2 regions of the Cytobacillus sp. Bva_UNVM-123 genome follow, and region 2 is predicted to be linked to the other one. Evidence: a T-box and tRNA genes for the amino acid it is inferred to sense, from the RefSeq annotation. Region 2 holds a T-box; the other holds one or more tRNA genes.
What was found. The T-box of region 2 lies ahead of tyrS (tyrosine--tRNA ligase). A T-box ahead of a tRNA ligase gene usually reads a tRNA of that ligase, here a tRNA-Tyr.
Positions count from the first base shown of each region.

Region 1: it has a tRNA-Tyr gene. The T-box ahead of tyrS (tyrosine--tRNA ligase) is inferred to sense a tRNA for this amino acid. The anticodon was not compared.

Region 1 covers NZ_CM177772.1:1,507,982-1,511,369, forward strand. The annotation lists rRNA gene KDN24_RS07145 (23S ribosomal RNA) at 1-72, shown strand, start outside; rRNA gene rrf (5S ribosomal RNA) at 345-461, shown strand; tRNA gene KDN24_RS07155 (tRNA-Asn) at 479-553, shown strand; tRNA gene KDN24_RS07160 (tRNA-Ser) at 557-649, shown strand; tRNA gene KDN24_RS07165 (tRNA-Glu) at 668-742, shown strand; tRNA gene KDN24_RS07170 (tRNA-Val) at 810-885, shown strand; tRNA gene KDN24_RS07175 (tRNA-Met) at 1,040-1,113, shown strand; tRNA gene KDN24_RS07180 (tRNA-Asp) at 1,117-1,193, shown strand; tRNA gene KDN24_RS07185 (tRNA-Phe) at 1,364-1,439, shown strand; tRNA gene KDN24_RS07190 (tRNA-Thr) at 1,467-1,539, shown strand; tRNA gene KDN24_RS07195 (tRNA-Tyr) at 1,553-1,637, shown strand; tRNA gene KDN24_RS07200 (tRNA-Trp) at 1,641-1,714, shown strand; tRNA gene KDN24_RS07205 (tRNA-His) at 1,724-1,799, shown strand; tRNA gene KDN24_RS07210 (tRNA-His) at 1,846-1,921, shown strand; tRNA gene KDN24_RS07215 (tRNA-Gln) at 1,982-2,056, shown strand; tRNA gene KDN24_RS07220 (tRNA-Gly) at 2,060-2,134, shown strand; tRNA gene KDN24_RS07225 (tRNA-Cys) at 2,144-2,218, shown strand; tRNA gene KDN24_RS07230 (tRNA-Leu) at 2,252-2,333, shown strand; partial or broken gene KDN24_RS07235 (class I SAM-dependent methyltransferase) at 3,076-3,388, shown strand, end outside.
Region 2 covers NZ_CM177772.1:3,861,017-3,864,404, forward strand. The annotation lists gene KDN24_RS19835 (hypothetical protein) at 1-161, shown strand, start outside; gene KDN24_RS19840 (SE1832 family protein) at 220-396, opposite strand; gene tyrS (tyrosine--tRNA ligase) at 420-1,679, opposite strand; T-box leader at 1,724-1,950, opposite strand.

The DNA.
Region 1 (3,388 bases), 2.4 Mb from region 2:
TTGATAGGTTTGAGGTGGAAGCGTGGTGACACGTGGAGCTGACAAATACTAATCGGTCGAGGACTTAACCAAAAACGAAAAGCGGAAGTGCCTTGCTTAGGGGCGACAAGCTTAAGACGAGACGGCGAGAAGGTTGTACTTTAACCTTCTTGACGGATTGACTTAAGACCTCGAGCCCCTAGGCACTGGAGCTGGACACGCTTTAAGATTACTCTTTTTTCTTCTTACCATTATCTAGTTTTGAGGGAATGAAATTGTAAATTTTCCTCTTGCAAAAAGCTAAAAAATAGTTATAATAGAGTATGTCTTTGAAAATCTCTTAAATGAGAATATAAAGATATTGGTTTGGTGGCGATAGCGAGAAGGTCACACCCGTTCCCATCCCGAACACGGAAGTTAAGCTTCTCAGCGCCGATGGTAGTTGGGGGCTCTCCCCCTGTGAGAGTAGGACGCCGCCAAGCAGCTTTATTATTATCATTCCGCAGTAGCTCAGTGGTAGAGCATTCGGCTGTTAACCGAACGGTCGTAGGTTCGAATCCTACCTGCGGAGCCATTAGGAGAGCTGTCCGAGTGGCCGAAGGAGCACGATTGGAAATCGTGTAGGCGGTTTATAGCTGTCTCAAGGGTTCAAATCCCTTGCTCTCCGCCATTTACATAAATATATAATGGCCCCTTGGTCAAGCGGTTAAGACACCGCCCTTTCACGGCGGTAACACGGGTTCGAATCCCGTAGGGGTCACCATTTTAAGAAGGCATGCTAAATGCGCGACGTCCTGTCGCAACGCATGCACTCGCACGTCCTGTGCTTCGGAGGATTAGCTCAGCTGGGAGAGCATCTGCCTTACAAGCAGAGGGTCGGCGGTTCGAGCCCGTCATCCTCCACCATTAATATTATTGTCGCGGGGTGGAGCAACGAGCGTTACTTCATCGATTAAACTGCGAGTTGTACCGATTGAGCTGCTTTTTGACTAAGCTTCCTGAAATCGGGACAGTCCTAATGCTTAAAACAAGCATTGTGAAATCTAATAAATATTATTATCGCGGGGTGGAGCAGTCCGGTAGCTCGTCGGGCTCATAACCCGAAGGTCGCAGGTTCAAATCCTGTCCCCGCAATCTGGTCCGGTAGTTCAGTTGGTTAGAATGCCTGCCTGTCACGCAGGAGGTCGCGGGTTCGAGTCCCGTCCGGACCGCCATTTAAAAAAATGTTTGGCTCAGTAGCTCAGTCGGTAGAGAATTTTAAAAGATTACAGCGACAGAGCAAAACATCACCGAATGGTAAACTTTTAAAATTTGCAACAAATCGAGAAGAGATTTGGCGCACACTTTTTATCGCAAAATTAGTTTAGGAAGTAATATTTCATTTGGCTCAGTAGCTCAGTCGGTAGAGCAAAGGACTGAAAATCCTTGTGTCGGCGGTTCGATTCCGTCCTGAGCCACCATTTAAATAATGAATTAAAAATGAATATGCCGGCCTAGCTCAATTGGTAGAGCAACTGACTTGTAATCAGTAGGTTGGGGGTTCAAGTCCTCTGGCCGGCACTGTCTTGTATACGGTGGGGTAGCGAAGTGGCTAAACGCGGCGGACTGTAAATCCGCTCCCTTTGGGTTCGGCGGTTCGAATCCGTCCCCCACCACCATTTAGGGGTATAGTTTAATGGTAAAACGAAGGTCTCCAAAACCTTTGATGTGGGTTCGATTCCTACTACCCCTGCCATTCATTATGGCGGTTGTGGCGAAGTGGTTAACGCATCGGATTGTGGTTCCGACATTCGTGGGTTCGATTCCCATCAGCCGCCCCATAATATAATATTGATTATGAAATTAATACCCTTTCCATTCATTATGGCGGTTGTGGCGAAGTGGTTAACGCATCGGATTGTGGTTCCGACACTCGTGGGTTCGATTCCCATCAGCCGCCCCATATTTTAAGTAATATATATCAAATAAATTCGTATAATGAATAGTAATAATAAATTATTATTGGGCTATAGCCAAGCGGTAAGGCAACGGACTTTGACTCCGTCATTCGTAGGTTCGAATCCTGCTAGCCCAGCCATCTGCGGAAGTAGTTCAGTGGTAGAACACCACCTTGCCAAGGTGGGGGTCGCGGGTTCGAATCCCGTCTTCCGCTCCATTTTAATCTGGCGGCATAGCCAAGTGGTAAGGCCAAGGTCTGCAAAACCTTTATTCACCGGTTCAAATCCGGTTGCCGCCTCCAATTATTAAATATTAATCGTCTCCTTTTATATATGCCGGTGTGGCGGAATTGGCAGACGCGCACGACTCAAAATCGTGTTCCTCACGGAGTGCCGGTTCGACCCCGGCCACCGGTATCGTTAGAATAATTTACGTTCAATTTTTAAAAAATTAAATGCTGAGAAACCATTGATTTAGCAATGTTTCTCAGCATTTTTTGTTTTTCAGGAACACGAAGAAAACGATAAGATTTGAATTCATTTTACACAAAACTTACATAGGGAACACTTTTGATAACACTGATTTGTTAAGTTCAAAATGATAAGAGCTTAACAAAAAAAGCATATCTGAACAAAATCCAGATAATATGCATCAAGTCTCGTATGTTAATATATGAAGGGCTGCAGGGATTACTCCACAGCAATTTTCCGATTGGGTCAAAAAGCGTTGTCCTGTTCCAAAGAGGCTACAATCTTTAACTGAGTATTTTGAGATTGTGGTAAATTTAATAATCGATGAAAGAATTATTTACAAGAACTAACACAAGAAAAAAAGATTGATATTCAAATTTTTTTCCTTAATCAAAAGTTAGATAAAGGTGAGAACGAAGTTGAAAAGGAAGAGTATCGTGAGAAATTAGTTCTTCTTCAAACCGAAAAAGAGAAATATATCCCCATTAGTAGGTTTGATACTATAGTTAGTCAAAACAAGGAACAAACCCGCAGAATTTGCGAAACTTTCTTAGAAGAAATGGAAAACGGTAATATGTCTTACTTGAACAATTGTTAAATCCGAAGGAGTAAAATACGTGAGTACAGCTTTTCAAAACAATCAAAATGGTGAATATTTTGTCTGAAGAATCAAGGAGAAGGTGATTTTATGAAATCAACAGATAAATTCACAGATAAAAAACTGAGGTATATGCAAAATACCGTCCTAGTTATCCTCATGAATATATTGAATATTTAATCACTGAAGCTGGGTTAAATGAGGATTGCATTATTCAGATATTGGCTCGGGGACTGGAATATTAAGCAGGCAGCTGATTGATAGGGGATTTACTGTAATAGGTGTGGAACCAAATGATGATATGAGAACTGTTGCGAAACAATCGCTGATGCCTGATTCCCGTTTTATTTCGATTAAGGCAACGGCTGAAAACACAACTTTAAATGATAATAGTCTAGATTTA
Region 2 (3,388 bases):
AATATTTAAAAGATACTTCAACCACTTTATCTGTCATAACATTGTCTCTCATATACATAGTCGGAATAGTTTATATTTTTTTGAGGAAAGCTAAGAGACACACTTTATTTAGTCTTGTCATTACCTTTTTATTTGTAGGTGCTTTATTCAATCTTTTATAGTATCTCTTGTATAAAAATAGGTTGCCATAAGGGCAACCTATTTTTATGTGAATAATATTTAAATCGCACTTAATTGATTTCTCAATTTCTTTAGTTCATTTTCTAGTTCATTGAGCTGTTTCTCCAAAGGAGATGTATTGCCATTAACAGATTCGAGCTTTTCTAAATCATTTTGCAATCGAATGTAATCAAGCTTTAGTTCCAGAATATTATTCTCAATTTGTGCTTTGTTCATTTCTATCCCTGCTTTTTAAATCCTTATTTGTAATTGATTAAGAAATACTTCTTTTTCCCACGGCGAATGATCGTAAATTGATTTTCAATTTTATCTTTTTCTGTTAGAACATAATCTGTCTCAGCTACACGGTCGCCATTTAATGAGACTGCACCGTTTGCCACATCTTCACGAGCTTGACGCTTTGATGGAGAAATCTTTGCAGCCACAAGTAGATCAACTAATCCGATTTCTTCTTCAGTTTTGTGGTCATATGATGGAACATCCTTAAAACCTTGCTTAATTTCTGCTGCTGTCAGGTTTTTAACATCGCCACTAAAAAGAGCTGCCGTAATTTTTAGTGCTTGATTTAATGCATCTTCGCCATGAATAAGTCGCGTCATTTCTTCAGCAAGTGCCTTTTGAGCTTTACGGAGATGTGCTTCAGTTTCAATAGATTGCTCAAGTGCTTCAATTTCTTCACGAGATAGGAATGTAAAGAATTTCAAGTATTTCACAACGTCTGCATCAGCTGTATTTATCCAGAATTGGTAAAACTCATATGGAGATGTTTTTTCTGGATCAAGCCAAACCGCTCCACTTTCAGTTTTGCCAAACTTCGTTCCATCTGCCTTCGTTACAAGAGGGATTGTTAAGCCATATGCTTTGGCTCCTTCTCCTGTCATTTTGCGAATCAGCTCTAACCCAGTAGTGATATTCCCCCATTGATCACTTCCACCAATTTGCAATTTACATTGATGATTCTCATATAAATGCTTAAAGTCCATTCCTTGCAAAATCGTATAAGTGAACTCTGTAAAGGATATCCCCGTTTCTAAACGTGACGCAATTGTATCCTTTGCAAGCATGTAATTAATGCCGATATGCTTTCCAAAATCTCTTAAAAAGGTAATGATATTTAATGGTGCTGTCCAATCATAGTTATTGACCATCGTTGCACCATTCTCACCATCAAATGAAAAAATTCTCTTTAACTGTCCTGTTAAACATTCAACATTATGCTGAACCGTTTCAATTGTTTGAAGTGTTCTTTCTTCAGTTGCTTTTGGGTCTCCAATTAATCCAGTTGCTCCCCCAACAAGAACAATAGGACGGTGTCCATGGTTTTGAAATCGTCTAAGTGTTAAAAATGGCAGTAAATGACCAATATGCATACTGTCACCAGTAGGATCCATTCCACAATATAAAGAAATCTTCTCTTTATTTAACGTATCTTTTAAACCTTCTTCATCTGTTTGCTGGTAGATAATCCCTCTCCACTGTAAATCCTCTAACAAATTCATTCCATTTTCCTCCTTTTAAAAATAAAAAAGCGCCCCTGCAAAATTGCAGGGACGCATAATTGAATTGCGCGGTACCACCCAAATTGAGGACAAAAAGCTCCTCCACTCAAACACGATAACGGATAATCCGTTCACTGCTATAACTAAAATTTTAGGTTGACAGCGAAAGCTCAAGGAGGTAATTCATCTTTCTACATGTACCGACTCACAGCAACCGCCGGCTTTCTGAAACAGAGATAAAAAGACTACTCATTCCCATCAAGGCTTATATAAATTTTTTAAGTTAAAGTATTTTTAACATAACAAACTAAAATTGTCAAACTAGCTTTTAAATATTCTTTGATCTTTTTAAGATCTATTGCTCAGTTAGGTTCCTATTTGAGCGGCGGGCTATCGGTTCGGGAATCGGTTAGCTCTCTTGATTCCCGTTTTAAGTAACACGCTTACTTTTCGGGAATCGGTCGGCTCTTTTGATTCCCGTTTTTAGCAAAGCGCTACATTTTCGGGAATCGGTTGACTCTCTTGATTCCCGTTTTTAGCAAAGCGCTGCATTTTCGGGAATCGGTTGACTCTCTTGATTCCCGGTTTGAGCAACTCGCTTACTTTTCGGGAATCGGTTAGCTCTCTTGATTCCCGTTTTAAGTAACACGCTTACTTTTCGGGAATCGGTCGGCTCTTTTGATTCCCGGTTTCAATGACACGCTTGCTTTTGGGAATCGGTTTGCCCTCTTGATTCCCGTTTTAAGTAACACGCTTACTTTTCGGGAATCAGTTGGCTCTTTTGATTCCCGGTTTTAGCAACGCGCTGCCTTTTCGGGAACCGGTTGGCTCTTTTGATTCCCGGTTTCAATGACGCGCTTGCTTTTCGGGAATCGGTTGGCGCTCTTGATTCCCGGTTTAAGTAACACGCTTACTTTTCGGGAATCAGTTGGCTCTTTTGATTCCCGGTTTTAGCAACGCGCTGCATTTTCGGGAATCGGTTGGCCCTCTTGATTCCCGTTTTAAGTAACACGCTTGCTTTTCGGGAATCGGTTGACCCTCTTGATTCTCGGTTTCAGCGACGTGCTACCTTTTGAGGAATTGGTTGGCTCTTTTGATTCCCGGTTTCAATGACACGCTTGCTTTTCGGGAATCGGTTGGCCCTCTTGATTCCCGGTTTAAGTAACACGCTTACTTTTCGGGAATCGGTTGACCCTCTTGATTCCCGGTTTCAGCGACGTGCTACCTTTTCGGGAATTGGTTGGCGCTCTTGATTCCCGGTTTTAGAAACTCGCTTACTTTTCAGGAATTAGTTCACTCACTTGATTCCCGGTTTGAGCAACTCGCTTACTTTTCGGGAATCGGTTGACTCTCTTGATTTCCGTTTTTAGCAAAGCGCTGCATTTTCGGGAATCGGTTGACTCTCTTGATTCCCATTTTGAGCAACGCACTAACTTTTCGGGAATCGGTCAACTCATTTAATTCCCGTTTTAAACAACACTTTACCTTTTCAGGAATCAGTCCACTCACTTGGTTCACAATGTACATTTTAATCAAAAATGAAAAAGAGCCTTTTAGACTATATGAATTTTACGAATACTTGAATCGTATTCTTATAAATAGACGTCTAAGTTAAAGAGAGAAATTTCAGAAAAAACTTTGTTGTTTTTATCGAAACTCAAACTGATAGAAATTTCATTTTATGCTATAATGTATCTGTTTTAGGGGGA